3 regions of the Peribacillus sp. NPDC058002 genome follow, and region 3 is predicted to be linked to each of the others. Evidence: riboswitches for the same ligand, from Rfam matches in the RefSeq annotation. Region 3 holds a riboswitch; each other region holds the start of a gene.
The links. A riboswitch is a leader RNA that binds a small molecule or an ion and turns the genes downstream of it on or off. The one in region 3 is predicted to bind cobalamin.

Region 1: it holds a riboswitch for cobalamin, as region 3 does, so the genes downstream of both, ACFVSH_RS11740 (hypothetical protein) here and ACFVSH_RS10955 (ribonucleoside-diphosphate reductase subunit alpha) in region 3, are expected to answer to the same signal.
Region 2: it holds a riboswitch for cobalamin, as region 3 does, so the genes downstream of both, ACFVSH_RS04295 (ABC transporter substrate-binding protein) here and ACFVSH_RS10955 (ribonucleoside-diphosphate reductase subunit alpha) in region 3, are expected to answer to the same signal.

What each region holds. Positions count from the first base shown of each region.
Region 1 covers NZ_JBHVQU010000051.1:12,722-18,001, forward strand. Annotated here, with positions in the region: gene ACFVSH_RS11735 (ABC transporter substrate-binding protein) at 552-1,502, opposite strand; gene ACFVSH_RS11740 (hypothetical protein) at 1,506-2,051, opposite strand; cobalamin riboswitch at 2,209-2,428, opposite strand; gene ACFVSH_RS11745 (AAA family ATPase) at 2,619-3,575, shown strand; gene ACFVSH_RS11750 (DUF58 domain-containing protein) at 3,575-4,768, shown strand; gene ACFVSH_RS11755 (DUF4129 domain-containing transglutaminase family protein) at 4,765-5,280, shown strand, end outside.
Region 2 covers NZ_JBHVQU010000011.1:32,234-37,513, forward strand. Annotated here, with positions in the region: gene cbiB (adenosylcobinamide-phosphate synthase CbiB) at 1-196, opposite strand, end outside; gene ACFVSH_RS04285 (heme ABC transporter ATP-binding protein) at 193-1,665, opposite strand; gene ACFVSH_RS04290 (FecCD family ABC transporter permease) at 1,672-2,727, opposite strand; gene ACFVSH_RS04295 (ABC transporter substrate-binding protein) at 2,690-3,655, opposite strand; cobalamin riboswitch at 3,837-4,009, opposite strand; gene ACFVSH_RS04300 (polysaccharide deacetylase family protein) at 4,098-4,952, opposite strand; tRNA gene ACFVSH_RS04305 (tRNA-Arg) at 5,181-5,254, shown strand.
Region 3 covers NZ_JBHVQU010000045.1:5,966-11,245, reverse strand. Annotated here, with positions in the region: gene ACFVSH_RS10970 (SulP family inorganic anion transporter) at 1-99, shown strand, start outside; gene ACFVSH_RS10965 (hypothetical protein) at 184-330, shown strand; gene ACFVSH_RS10960 (manganese-dependent inorganic pyrophosphatase) at 426-1,355, opposite strand; cobalamin riboswitch at 1,649-1,829, shown strand; gene ACFVSH_RS10955 (ribonucleoside-diphosphate reductase subunit alpha) at 1,969-4,266, shown strand; gene ACFVSH_RS10950 (ribonucleotide-diphosphate reductase subunit beta) at 4,312-5,280, shown strand, end outside.

The DNA.
Region 1 (5,280 bases), on a different contig from region 3:
GCCTGCCGTTTTTTTATGGCTTTTGGACGTTGATTTCCGCTCAAGAAACTCGCTTTCCGCGGGTGGTCAGGGAGCCTCCTCGGCTTGCGCCTGCTGGGTCTCACTAGACCCGCATTTCTAAGCAGGAGTCCCGTACCTTTCTCTTCAATCGACTTTGTTATAACAATTAGATAGTAACCATACCTGAGGACTGGCGGGCATATGTGTCAGATGCATATCATCTGCGCAGTCATCATGGTGTAAAAAATAGATATCCGAAATACAAAAAACGATTTGGCATGTATTCGCAGATGCAAATGAAAAGTAAGGTATTCGTTGGACTACATTAAGGGGACTCAAAAATAGTCGATACAGACGATGCTCATTTCGCTTTTAATAATTAAAAGAAGATGGCCAATAGGGCATGGCTTAACATAGTCGATCGTAGAGCCTATTTCTCTTAAACCTGGCCAAAATTGTGTTTCAAAAAGGGGTTCGGAATTTTTTAATTCCGAACCCCTTTTGTCTACAAACTTAGATGCGCCGATTAATTGGCGTATCCTCCTATCGTGTTATTTGAACAAGTCAGGATAAACAGTCTTTGCTGCGAGTTCAACAGCTTCCCCGACCCTTGGTCCAGGACGTGACATGATATTTTCATCAAGTAAATGGACATCATCGTTCTTCACCGCATCGATATCTTCCCAGCCCTTACGCGATTTAATTTCACCAACAGCATCATCTGCATACGTGGCGGTGGTGATGATGGATTCAGGGTTCCTTTTGACGATTTCTTCATCAGATACTTTAACCCAGCCTTTTTGGTCATCAAAGATGTTTTTTATGCCGGCAGTGTCCATGATTTCATTTTGGAAGGTCTCCGATCCTGTTGTATAGATTTCCGGAGCAGGGCTAATCTCAAAGTATGTTTGCTCCTTTTCATCTAAGGTTTTCACTTTTTCTTCGACATTTGTAATTTGGGATTTGATATCTTTCACTAATTCATTCCCTTTTTCGGCGACACCCATCACTTTAGCAATCTGCCCGATATCACCATATACATCATCGAAATTTGCCGCAGATTTAATGATGAATACAGGGATACCGGCATCTTCAAGTGGTTTCAGTGCCGTTTCATCCCCAATGGTATAAGCAATGATGGCATCAGGTTTCAAGGCAATGATTTTTTCTGCATTAATGTTAACGGAGTCTGAAACATGTTCGATATCCTTCGCTTCCTCTGGATAATTATCGAAGTCTGTCACGCCAACGACTTTATCACCCTGTTCAAGGGCAAATAAGATTTCCGTATTGCTTGGCTGAAGTGAAACGACCTTTTCCGGGATTTTCTCGAATTTTATTTTCTTACCAGTATCATCCGTAACGGTATAATCCTTGATTTCTTCGACCTTTTTACTATCTTTATTATCCTTTGAGGATTGATCATTGTTCACTCCGCATCCGGTGAGGAATAGCGTAAGCATCAGCATGGAAATCCAACTGAATCGTAGGGTTCTCTTCATTATTTATTCCTCCGTTTTCTTTTTCATTGGTTTGGTTGGGTATGATTTACTTATAAAAGGAATCTCCTCGATCCCCTGTTGCTTATTGACGTAGACTGCCATCACGAATAATACATTTGCAAGCAAGTGAGCGTAATCAAAAAGAATTCCTGGAATTTTCTTTTCTAGACTTACCTTGTGTAAAGCTCGCACGGACTTTTTGGCCTCACTGCGGCAAGTATGCAAAGTACATGCAGCGGTTGATCCTTGTGGAAGGACGAATGTTTCGATTCGATCCCTCACTTCAGCGACATACCGGTCGTAGATTGCACTTAAACGGTCGAGATCATCGCCGGTAATGGCTAAATTCCCACGGACTGAGCCGTTTAAATGGTAAACCATGGGCAATAATTCCATTAAGTCACGGTATACATCGGGGACGTCCTCAGTAAGCGAGGCGGCCAAGCCGATCTGTGTCGTCAATGAGTCTGTGCGGATTTCAAAATCGACGGTCGATACGGACTCACGCATGTATGGGTAGCATAAAAAACGAAAGTCTTTCTTTGCCATAAATCTTCCTCCTTTTACGTATTGGGTGAATGACCTCCGTATTGCTTTTCCCAGCAAGACAAATAGCCGACCAAGAGTTTTGGTCGGCTTCGGGCATCTATGTATCTGTAGTAGAAAAAGATGGGAGGGCCGTACAATCTCCTATCTTCCGAAGAGCATAATACGATGAAAAAAGGCAGGTCTCCTGGCTCGTGCGTCATTTTACTCTAAGAACCTTCCCATTTGGGTTAAATGGCCGGTAATCGGCGAGCGATTACAACCTCAAATAGTGGTAAACATCTTATTTCATTAGCACTTACAGTTGCGGAAACAGCTTCGGTTTTAAACCGAATTCCCTATTAAGCTGACAATGCAGCACCTTTTTCTGCAAGATTCATATTCACTTAGCAACAGTTTACCATACCTTTTTTCAATAGACTGCATTAATATTTTTGGACAAATTCGTTTATGGTTTACCGAATATCTAGTAAACTTACAATGTAAGGTTTAATTGGAGCTTAATGTAAAATTTTGATATAGAAAAAGGTATGAAATCATGGTGATACTGTGAATCCCGGGAGGTAGAGAATGATTTATAAGCAGGTCAATCAAAAACTGGAAATGGTTCTGGGGAACATCGAAAAGGTGATTATCGGAAAACGGGATATAGCAGAACTAAGTATCGTGGCACTCCTTTCCGGTGGACATGTTTTATTGGAGGATGTTCCGGGCGTAGGGAAGACAGTCATGGTAAGGGCACTGGCAAAATCTATAGGTGCAAGCTTTAAGAGAATTCAATTCACACCTGATTTACTTCCTTCTGATGTTACTGGTGTTTCGATCTTCAATCCTAAGGAACAAGAATTCATTTTTAGGCCAGGTCCGATAATGGGACATATTATTTTAGCCGATGAAATTAACCGGACCTCGCCGAAAACTCAGTCTGCATTACTTGAAGCCATGGAAGAGGCAAGTGTGACGATTGATGGTGTCACAAGGAGATTGGAGAAGCCGTTCTTCGTAATGGCGACACAAAATCCGATCGAATACGAGGGGACGTATCCGCTTCCGGAGGCTCAATTGGATAGATTCCTATTAAAAATGAAAATGGGCTATCCGGGTGTGGAAGAAGAGATAGAGGTTCTTAATAGAGCTCAATACACGGTACCGCTTGATGAGCTGGAAGCCGTCATCACCTTGGATGAATTGATAGAATTACAGGCTGAGGTAAAAGCTGTGATAGTGGATGACACAATAAAACGATATATTGTTGAATTGGCGAATCGAACACGTACGCATGAAGGGGTCTATTTAGGTGTAAGCCCGCGTGGATCGATAGCCTTGATGAAGGCAGCCCAGGCTTACGCGCGGGTCCAGGGCAGGGACTATGTTCTGCCGGACGATGTTCAATATTTGGTGCCATTCGTATTTTCCCACCGGCTTATTTTGAAACCTGAAGCGAAGTATGAGGGCTTCGATGCTGGAATGGTGATACATGAAGTTGTGGCGACAACACAGGTGCCTGTAAAGCGGGCTATGACCTAATGCGCAAATTCATCAACATTTTAAGGGGAAATATGAGTGTGGTCGGACTTGTATTACTCTTGACGGTTTCCTTTTGCTATGCAATGTTTCAAGGTGGTTTTGTCAGTTGGTTCATTTTTTATTCATTTTTGCCGTTTTCTGTGTACGCTTTGATTCTGCTGTTTTATCCGCTGCATGATTTGATCGTTGAGAGAAAGATCAATAAAAGGGAATGCCAGGCCGGCGAATCTGTTGAAATAGCATTGACGTTTACCCGTAAAAACCGGCTGCCCCTACTATTTATGGTGGTAGAGGAGGAATTGCCTCAGCGTCTGGAAGATAGGGGATTTCAAAGGAAAATCATTATCTTTCCGGGATTCAGGCGTACCTTCTGCATGTCATATACCTTGGAAGACATGGAGCGTGGAGAGCATTCGTTTCAATCGATCCGCTTTTGGGTTGGGGATTTTTTCGGGTTAGTCGAAAAGGAAGCGATATATAGTTCACCTCTGAAAATAACTGTTTTTCCTCGTTATCATGAGCTTGCCTACAGTGATCTTGATCGAGTGTTCAATCAGGGGGCAGTGGTTTCAACAAAGAAAACACAACGGGAACATTCAGTGGTATCCGGAGTAAGGGAATATCATCCAGGCGATCAGTTGTCATGGATTAATTGGAAGGCGACGGCCAGAACGAGTGAAATCATGACGAAGGAATTCGAAGTGCAGAAAAACCGGGATGTATTCATCATGCTTGATGAAAAGCCGTCGGATTTATTCGAAGAATCCATTGTGATGGCTGCTTCCGTTGCTCACGCCATGTTAAAGAAAGGCATGGAAATTGGGTATGTGAGTATGGGGTCGAGGATGATCATACCGGCAGCAGCGGGCAATTACCAGAAACGAAGGATTTTTTACAGACTTGTTAAAGAAGAGCCGAGTGCAGTAAACGCATTGAATGAAAATGTCAGGAAGGGAATTCTTCCGGCAAACGCTGCTGTGATATTCATCGTTTCAGACTTAACTTTAGAAAAGGTGGACATATTGAGTGCTTTCCAACCTAATCAGGGATTAATGTTATGTGTTAAGAAACAGGCAAATCTTACTGATGAGGAAAGGTTGTCAAGTTCTGCAGCTGTTTCGAGGGGGATGAAGGTTAGCTTTTTTGAACAGGGCCAACTAAAGTTTGATAGATCAGAGGTGATGGCAAAGTGAATGTCACCACCGAAAAGTTGGAAAGGTTCATGCATGTCTTGATGTATGTATTTGGTCTGTTGTTGATTACTGAATGGTTAAGGCCTGTCGATAAACTCACCGATACAGGTAATATCATCATTTTTATTTTATTTTTGCTCTATTCCCTGCTGCTGCATTATTTCCGCCTACATTGGTCAATCCGAGTTATTCTCAATAGTGCTTATATAATGATTTCATTACAGTTCCTCCATTCAATAGACGCTTTATTTCAATTGTCATGGCTGAAAGGGTTTCTAGCGGATTTTAAGGGCAATCTTGGTTTTATATATGATGGGAATTGGGAGTTGATCACAAATCCATTTCGAACGATGTTATTTTTTGTCCTTCTTTGGCTTGTAACATACTTGATCCATTACTGGGTGATGGTGAGGCAAAGCATCTTTTTCTTTTTTATGTTAACGGTGATTTTTATATCTGTACTTGATACATTCACTCCTTATGCGGGGGATATGGCAATGATTAGAATAATC
Region 2 (5,280 bases), on a different contig from region 3:
ATATCACCGCCGATACGACGATGAACAACATGAAGAATCCATTCCGTTTCTTATATGCCCCTCTATTGAATGCCAGGTCCAACTTGCTAATCATCGTTCCTATCCATTTGACTGGATGCGGCCAATTTGGCGGATCACCAATTAATAGATCAAGGAAAAATGCCAGCGTAACTGCAAAAAGATGATGATAAATCATAAATCCTCAATCCGTTTCCGAGTATTCTTTAATGCTTCCACTGTACAATCATAAACACCGCGGCTGATCAGCTTCCCTAACGGAGTGATGGTGCCCGCATATTGAAGCTTTGCCCCTCTTTGAGTTGCCGCAATCAAAATGCTGTCTGTCGATGTTCCTGTTGCACATGTATTTGTCACCTTATCCATGACATGCAAATCATGAAGCGCTTTTACTTTTGCCTCGGTCGCAGTAACTATGCTGTGGATGAAAGCCTCTTCTGCCAAATGCCCATTTACGAATATCCAAGTATTTATCGTTCCTGGAGCGGAACTCCAGGAATGCCGGTCTGCTAAAGAAGCGTCGATAGCATTTCCTACACCAGCCGTCACGATAATGAAAACCGAGAAATCTTCAGCTCTTAATAGCTTGAAAGCAACCGTGTCGAGAAAGACGGCGGTCATCATCCCTACCGTTTCCTGAGGTTCAAAACCATGAGTCTTTAAATAGTCGGCCATTTCAACATGATGATCCTCGCAATCATAGCCATGATGGACGTGCCTATTCACAAAATATTTATGCCAGCCCGTCCCTGAACCAGTCACTCCAGAAGACATCGTCCTAAGTGGAATCGGTGAATCCAATTGAATCATCTCAGGACCGACTGTCAAATAGGAACCATCGATTTCCAATGGGATAGTATCATGGCCATGCCTTTCCGGAACGATGAACATCTGCGGTTTCGGAAGGGCGGGATGTGGATGTTTTTCGATCGTCGTATGATATACATCCTGAATCCGTTCCTGTTGGAGCACTTCGTTCGGCACATCAACAACCTGAATCTGCCCTTTCTCAAGCAACATAAGCCGATCACAATACAATCCAGCCAAATTCAAATCATGAAAAATTGAAATAACGGTCAAGTTCTGCTCTTTTGCCATTTTCCTCATTAGATCCAGAAGATCTTTTTGATAGGAAAGATCCAAGTGGTTCGTAGGTTCATCCAAAAAAAGGATTTCCGGCTCTTGGGCAAGTGCCTGTGCCAGCAAAACCCTTTGTCTCTCCCCTCCTGATAATCGTTCAAAATGAAGATCCTGAAAATCAGCTACTCCCGTTTGTTCCATAACTCGTTGGACAATCGATTCATCTTCTGCGGACCAACTGTGGAACCAACCTGATTGATGGGCATATCGCCCAAGTGAGACCGTCTCTTTTACTGTATAGGAGAAAGCTAATGAGGAATGTTGGGGGAGCACAGCAATGACCTGAGCAAGTTGTTTTGACGAATAATCCTTCAAACCCCTACCTCTAATCCGTACGCTTCCGCCTTTATAATCGAGCACCCCGCTAAGCATGCTTAAAAGCGTCGTTTTTCCGCTGCCATTTGGACCAAGAATCCCGAATAATTCCCCTTTATGTACATCAAAAGAGACAGAGTCCAAAACAGCTTTGTTATGATATCCACCTGTTAACCCTCTTACTTCAAGCATCCGTTTTTACCCTTCTCTCCGTCTCTTTAATAAAATCAGCGCAAATGCAGGCGCCCCGATAAGTGAGGTGATCACCCCGATCGGCAGTTCCGATGGGGCAATGATCGTTCGTGCCACAAAATCCGCCAATATTAAGAATCCACTTCCTACCAACAATGACAAAGGAAGCAGATGTTTATGGTCAGGCCCCCAAATCTTTCGGACAAAATGAGGAATGACCAATCCTACAAAGCCAATCGCCCCTGAAACGGCAACGGCTGCCCCTGTCAATGTCGAACCGGCTATCAAGATCCACATTTTCCGCCGCTTAACATTCACACCTAAGTGCTTTGCCCGGTCTTCCCCGAAAGTCATCGCATTCAATTCACTTGTATTCATGATCAAAATCAATGATCCAATGATAAAAAACGGCAAAATGATTGCAATGTAATTCCAACCTCGCATTGAAACGCTTCCCATCAGCCAGCCGATGATTTGTCTTAATTCGTCACCCGTCAGCGCAATCATCAATGAAATGAAGGCACTTAAAAATGAGCTGAAAATGATTCCCGTTAAAATGATCGTTTCCACTTTCATCGATCGATCCATTTTTTTTGCGAAAGTCAGTACGCAAAGCATCGTGAGCACTGAGCATAAGATGCTCAATGCCGGAAGAGTATATAAACCGATGAACGGCAGTGAAATATTCAAGAATATTGTCAATACGGCGCCTACCGATGCTCCTGATGAAATACCCAATGTGTAAGGATCAGCGAGCGGGTTCCGGAGCAGTCCCTGAAAAGCCGCACCCGCAATCGCAAGTGATGCCCCGACCAAACCCGCAAGCAATACACGCGGCAGGCGGATGTTCATCACGATATTCGTAAGCATCACATCCGGATCAGCAGAAATCGGCAAATGGAAAATCTCCTTGCCGATTATTTGTATAAGTACGGGAATCGGTACTGGCACCGAACCAAAGGAAATGCCTATCGTCATCGCGAATAACAAAATGAACAACGCAATCAAATAAGCAAACGCCCATTTAGTTGTCAAATTGGTTCGGATAGACTGATTTGGCAAGTTCCTCTACTCCCTCTATTAAACGTGGACCGGAACGGGTCACCAAGTCTGAATGGACATCAAAGACTTGGCCATTCTTAACGGCATTTACGTCTTGCCATCCCTTTCGGCCCGTCACTTCACTAACTGGATCTTTCGTATAATAACCATACGTTGTAATGATGACATCCGGATTTGCAGCAATCATCGACTCTTCATCAATTTTTGCCCATCCGTCCAATTCTGCAGCAGCATTATCCGCTGAAATAATGTTAAGCATCTCATTCATGAAAGTATTTTTTCCAGGTGTGTATATTTCCGGTGAAGGCGAAACTTCCACTAAAACGGTCTTCCTATCCTCTTCCATTACGGATTTGGCCTTTTCCTGGATATCCTTGAGCTTCGTTTTCATATCCGTAACGATTTCTTTTGCCTTATCCTGTTCCCCCGTTGCCTGTCCAATCATTTCAATAGACTTATAGACTTGGCCAAAGCTTTGTGCATCATTGACTACGAGGACATCTATACCAGCATCCTTAAGCTGCTGTAAACCCTCATTCGAATTATGGGCACTTGATGCATGCGCAAGAACAAGATCAGGCTTCATGGAGACAATCAGCTCCGTGTTCATTTCCATTCCGCCAACTTTTTCAATTTCTTTCGTTTCTTCCGGGTAATTATCATTGTCGGAAACACCAACGACCTTTTTTCCCAATCCAAGTGCAAAGACCACTTCCGTATTACTTGGTATCAACGAAACGATTTTCTTCGGTTTTTGTTCTATCGTCACTTTTTCCCCAGTTGCATCTTTAATCGTAATCGGAAAAGCTTCGTGTTGAGCATGATTCGTTTGCTGCTTTTCTTTTCCTTCATCAGCAGCGTCACTGCAGCCAACCATCAATCCTGCAGTAAGCAACATCAACAGTATCAGACCAAAAATTTTCTTCATTTTCATTCCCCACAATCTTTTCATTTAATTTCTTCCCACCTGTAATTAAGAAAACGCATTGTTGGAAGATGCCCCCAAAACAAAAAGCACCTCCCGTTAAACGGAAGGTGCTTGCATGGCAACAATATCATTACGGACTCTTTCTCAGGGTCTGCCACACACCTTCCCATCCGCGTAGGTTACAGGTGTACGAATTCTGGCAGGTCTCCTGGCTCATGGTCATCGTCAACGGCACCTTCCCATATCTCATACAGTGGTACACAGCCGTCAGCTCCCATTTACAGTGGCGGGACCGCGTTGGCATTTCACCAACTTCCCTTTTAAGTCATTAAGACACCAAATCGTTCTTATGTATATAATTTTCACTGCCTTCATTATACACCATGTAAGAATCGATTATTATATGATTTTTCTGAACAAGTTCGAAATGACCCGTCCACCTTCAATGATTTGAAGAATTTTCAATCAGTGACGCAAACCCATCGACTGATAACCCGGGTGAAATCCGAACTCGATGCAGGGCATGCATCCCTTGGTCCCTTGAAGCTCCCCCAGGTTCGGTGGTGACTGCCATCTTGTATCCCGCTTCTTCTGACAGCGCTAGACTCTCTTCATTATACCGGCCAACCGGATAGGAAAGCACTGTCGTGTCCTGGTCGAGCTTACGGTCGAATAGCTCTTTCGACTGAACCATTTCCGCTTCTTGCTGTACTGCCGTCATGCGGTTCAGCTCCAAATGGTTGATGGTATGGCTTTCGATCGAAATCCCATTCCTGCTCATCACCAACATTTGATCTTCAGTCAGGTGATGACCTTTATCAATGGACTTACCGATCATGAAGACAGTTGCTTTCATATCATTTTCTTTTAATATCGGAAAAGCCTCCGTGTAGTTATCTGTATAGCCATCATCAAAAGTAAGCCAGACACACTTCTCACTCGGCATCCGATTCTCGGTTAAAACGAGGTATGCTTCTTCAGGGGATAATGTATAGTAACCATTCTCCCGAAGCCAAGCCATCTGTGCTCGGAATTCCTCAATTGGAACCCGAAGTCCATTCCCTTCAGAAATGCTGTGATACATCAAGATTGGAAGCCTGACCGCGGACTTGGCCATTATCCAGTCTCCCGTATCGATCTGGCCATCCAAATCCTGACCAGTCTCAGTCCCATTCTCGGCCGCTTCGACCATTTCAATGTCATCTTCCGCAATCGGTGCAGCCGTTTTTATGCCTATACCCTCTACAATCCCTTGTGAACATCCAGGTAAAATTAAAATTCCCAGCAATGCCACCATCCATAAAACTCTATATCTTTTCACTATCATTCCCCTAATTTTTTCTAGTATAATAGTATCAGAATACTATTCGATAATAAAGTATTCCATTTAAAGAATTAATAGGAAAACAAAAGTGCATAGTGCCCTGCTGAGCATTTATGAAGATTTTTTTCATAAGTATGTGCTATAAGCTTGAAAAGTTTGCCTATAAGAAATATAATAAATAAGTCGTCGACTTAAATATATGTCCCAGTAGCTCAGCAGGATAGAGCGACAGCCTCCTAAGCTGTAGGTCGTAGGTTCGATTCCTATCTGGGACGCTAATTTGAAAAACCCTGTTACAATG
Region 3 (5,280 bases):
TATCAGCTTCTGGGAATACCTGTCCAAGTGCAAGGACTCGATGAAGATAGTTCTTTATTGCTTGAAAAACTCGCCACATCAGAAAGTAAAATATCTTGAAGAAGTAAGTTTTGTTGAATAGAAACTTTTCAAACCGACAAAATAGATAACATGAATTATTTCCTTTTGAAAGGGGCGAAAAGCATGACACCCGAGCAGGATTATACAGCAGCAAATCTGTCACCGGATTTATTGAATGAACTGAAAAGCTTTGAAAACAGACTTGGCGAGGAAGCCAACAAAGAACTGATTGTCATTGCCTATGAAAAAGAAAAGGAAGCTTTGAACTAAGAGAAAAGACTCAACCACCATTAATGGTGGTTGAGTCTTTTTGCATGTGCAGAAAAAGGATGCCCATGTTTTTAATGAGCACCCCTTCTCCTGTATTATTTGCTGAATACGTCCGTTAAGATCGGCACGATTTGTTTTTTACGAGATACAACGCCTTCTAAGACGGCGATGTTATTGTTTAATGAAACGTCGTATGCTTTTTCCACTGCATAAGCTGCTTTACCAAGCGCCAAGGCAGCAGAGTCATTAGTCAAGATATCCGTTACGACAAATAGGAATAAGTCCAATTCCTTCTCGGCGATGACCGCTCCTATCGCCGCTTCCAATTCTGCTTGCTTAGCAAGGACTTCGTTCGGATCTACAGCATTGACCTGTGCTATCTCCACTTTAGCCATTCCCATGGAGAATTCCTTTGCATCAAGAGTGATGAGCTGGGCAATCGTTTTGTCGCTCAAGTCAGCTCCGGCTTTCAACATTTCCAAGCCGTATGTTTCAGCGTCGACTCCCGCAATGGCAGCCAGTTCCATTGCTGCTGCAATGTCTTGCTCCGTGCATGTAGGAGATTTGAACAATAACGAATCGGAAATGATGGCAGACAACATAAGACCTGCGATTGCTTTAGGGACTTCGATGCCGTTTTCTTTATAAATTTTATTTAAAATGGTTGCCGTACAGCCAACAGGTTCCGCCCGGTAATATAGTGGATCGCTTGTTTCAAAGTTAGCGATACGGTGATGGTCGATAACTTCCAACACACGGACTTGGTCAATATCTTCAGCACTTTGCTGGCGTTCGTTATGATCGACCAGGATTACGCCTTCAGCTTCCCCTGCAACTTTTTCCACAAGGCGGGGAGCTTCGAATTTGAATTGGTCCAATGCATATTGAGTTTCACCATTCACTTCACCCAGACGAACTGGTTCAGCGTTGATACCTAACTGCTTTTTCAGGTCTGCATAAGCGATTGCTGAACAGATTGTGTCTGTATCCGGGTTTTTATGTCCAAAAACTAATACTTTTTCCAAGATTTTATCCCCTTTTTCTTAAATATTTTTCCGCGAATCCCCTCATCGCAATAAGGGAGAGCCACCTTTACTAGACAATTTATTTTAACACAAAATCGCGTAAAATCAGCGCTTGAATTACCCATTCCCCAATAAATTCTTTCATTCCATCGCACTCTGCCCTCACTTTGTCAATAGATAAGGGCTGGTTTTTTTCAAATATATTAGTTGAATTATCATCGTATATGGCTTACGATAATATAAGCAGAAATACTAGATATTGATTACATAAACATTACTAATAACTATATATAGAATTTTTTATAATCCAAGGTGCCAGTGATGGCTGAAAAGGGAATCCGGTGTAAACCCGGAACTGTCCCCGCAACTGTAAATGTGACGAAATGAGAAACCCACTGTATAGCTCTCTATACGGGAAGGACTCAAAGTAGGATGATCATGAGTCAGGAGACCTGCCTTGAATTTTTCACGTTTCTTATTCTTCGGGGATTGAGATGATGAAACGATAGTTTAACGGCTATTTTTTCATGGCTCTTTTATTCTATCGTTTGATCCGCTCAATTCATTGGGCGGTTTTTTTATTTTAGAAGGAAGTCAACAAGGAGGATTATTAATGACTCAAACATATAACTCTACCATAAGTGAAAATGACACAGAAGCGAAGTCCATCCAGCTCGAGATGTTATCAAAGGAATTCGAAGGCCATCTCGATATGGAAAAGTTCAAAAAGCGTTTTACAAAATGGCTAGATCGCAAAAGTGACTCAACTGAAGAACAGGCATCAAAAAAACTGATTCAGCTCGCTCTTGAAAGTGTGGATATCGATGCTCCGGATTGGACGTTCGTTGCTGCAGCAGAACTGTTGAATACAATGTATAGGGATGCACAAGCCAATCGAGGCTATGAAGGCATGAGTTATGGCCCATTCTATGAGCTGATCGCGGAACTCTCCCAGCTTTCAGAAGGTCAGCGTTATCCTATTTATAAATCAGAACTGCTATCTTCATATACGAAATCGGAAATTGAGGAATTGGGTTCGGTAATCGACCCGGAAAAAGATAAATTATTCTCGTACATAGGCATCTACTTATTGAACGACCGCTATCTGGCCCGCCCTCAAAAGGACAAGGTCTACGAACTGCCACAAGAACGTTTCATGATCATCGCGATGGAAATCATGCGATTGGAAAAAACGGAGCACCGCCTGCAGCTCATTAAAGAAGCATACTGGGCCATGTCCAATCTTTATATGACCGTTGCGACTCCTACACTCTCCAATTCAGGTAAAACACATGGACAGTTAAGCTCCTGCTTTATCGACGCAATTGAAGATTCCATTGACGGAATCTACCTATCAAACTACGATGCAGCAAAAGTATCTAAATTTGGCGGCGGAGTAGGTCTTTACGTCGGTAAGGTACGATCGCTTGGTTCTGATATCCGGGGTTTCTCTGGAAACAGTTCCGGCACGACTCCCTGGATTCGACTATTCAACCAGACAGCTGTAAGTGTCGATCAATTGGGGCAACGTAAAGGTGCCATCGCGATTTACTTGGATGCCTGGCATAAAGATATCATGAGCTTCCTCGATTTAAAGACACAAAACGGGGATGACAGATTAAAAGCCCATGATATTTTTACAGGCGTATGCATACCCGATTTATTCATGGAAGCTGTACGCGACAGAAAAGAATGGTATCTTTTCGATCCGCATACCGTTAAGCAAACCCTTGGGTTTTCACTTGAAGATCTTTATGACGAGAAGAAAGGCGAAGGAAGCTTCAGGAATCATTATGCACTTGCTGTCGAGGCCGCAGAAAATGGCACGCTTCCAAACTATAGCTTTGAAAAAATCAAAGCGATGGACATCATGAAAAGCATCATGATTTCTCAATTAGAAGAAGGCGTACCGTATATGTTCTACCGCGATGAAGTGAATCGGAAGAATCCCAATAAGCATAAAGGTATGATTTATTGTTCAAACCTTTGCACGGAGATTGCCCAAAACTTAAGCCCTTCGACAATCACGGATGAATATGAAACAGAAGATGGAGATGTTGTTGTGGTTCGTAAAAGCGGCGATTTCGTTGTCTGCAACCTTTCATCCATTAACTTGCCCCGGGCTGTGGGCAGCGATGTTTTGGAAAGATTGATTCCCATTCAGATCCGCATGCTGGATAATGTCATAGATGTGAATAATCTTCCTGTCAAACAAGCATCCATCTCGAACAAACGTTACCGGGCAATTGGTTTAGGAACGTTTGGATGGCATCATTTACTTGCCACACAGAATATTTATTGGGAATCCGATGAGGCTGTTCACTATGCAGATGCTTTATACGAAAAGATCGCTTACTTAACAATCAAGGCATCTAATGAATTGGCCAAGGAAAAAGGTTCATACCCATATTTTGAAGGATCTGATTGGCATACAGGGGACTATTTCGAACTGCGTGACTATACAGATCAAAAATGGATGGATTTAAAAGCAGACGTGCATGAACACGGGACCCGTAATGGCTATTTAATGGCCATTGCCCCGAATTCTTCGACAGCTAAAATCGGTAATTCCACGGATGGAATCGACCCTTTGTATGAAATTGAATTTTACGAAGAAAAGAAAAACTTCAAATTCAAGGTGACCGCTCCAGGCTTGACGCCAAATACGTATGAATATTATAAAAAGACACGATTTAATTTGGACCAACTGGAAAGCATCAGGCAAAATGCAGCCCGCCAACGCCATATTGACCAAGCAATCAGCTTTAATCTGTATGTACACAATACAATCAAAGCGAAGGTTCTATTGGATATCCATTTAACGGCATGGGAAAGCGGATTGAAATCAACATATTATGTTCGTTCGACTTCTTCCGAATATGACAATGCCTGCGAAAGCTGTTCAAGTTAACGACAATCATAACCCAGTAATCTATTCTTAAAGGAGTTTTCACGAATGACCAATCATATCAAAAAGATTCGGATGCTCGAACCTACGCATCCAACCAAAGCAACCGGTGTTTTCAAAGGAGAAGCTTCAGGCTTCCTTCTTTGGAACGATATTCAGTATGAAAAATTCTATGATACCTATACACAGCTCATCAATAACTTTTGGAAGCCTTCGAGCGTAAACATGATTCAGGATAAAAAGCAGTGGGGCGAATTGGACGAAGATATCCAGGACGCTTTTCTCGATATCCTTACAATGATTGCTGGAATGGATAGTCTTCAAACGCCCACTTTAGTAGAAATCCTTCGGTACATCAAAGATCCGGCGGCAAAAGCTATTCTGGCCAATATGGCCCAGCAGGAATCGATCCATAATGAGTCTTATTCCTATATCCTTGCTTCCTTGATTCCTGTAGGCAAGCAAAAACAGCTATTCGACCGCATTAAAGAACATCCTGAAGTGATTAAGCGTAACCAACCGATCGTTGATGCTTATCAAACGTTCGTGGACGATCCCAGCCCTCAGCATTTATTCGAGGCACTGATCCATTCAACGAACCTTGAAGGGATATATTTCTATCTGGCTTTCGCCTTTTATTATAATTTAGGACGACAAAATTTAATGACTGGTTCCGCTACGATGATATCCTATATTCATCGTGATGAAATGGTCCATTTCGATTTCATTGGAATGCTCGTTCAAATCTTGATGTATGAATATCCTGAGTTAAATAATGAAGAAAACACGAAGTTCATCTATACAACGATTGAAAAAGCAGTCGAACTCGAAAAAGAATGGTCTGAATATATGCTCGATGATATCCAAACCAAAGCCGATCTCGATTTGGAAGAATTCAATGAGTACATCGAATATATCGCCAACAAACGGTTACGTATGCTAGGCCTTGAGAATTTGTATAAAGAGTATGGCGAGAATCCGATGCCATGGATCAAAACGTTCGATGATGAATCCATC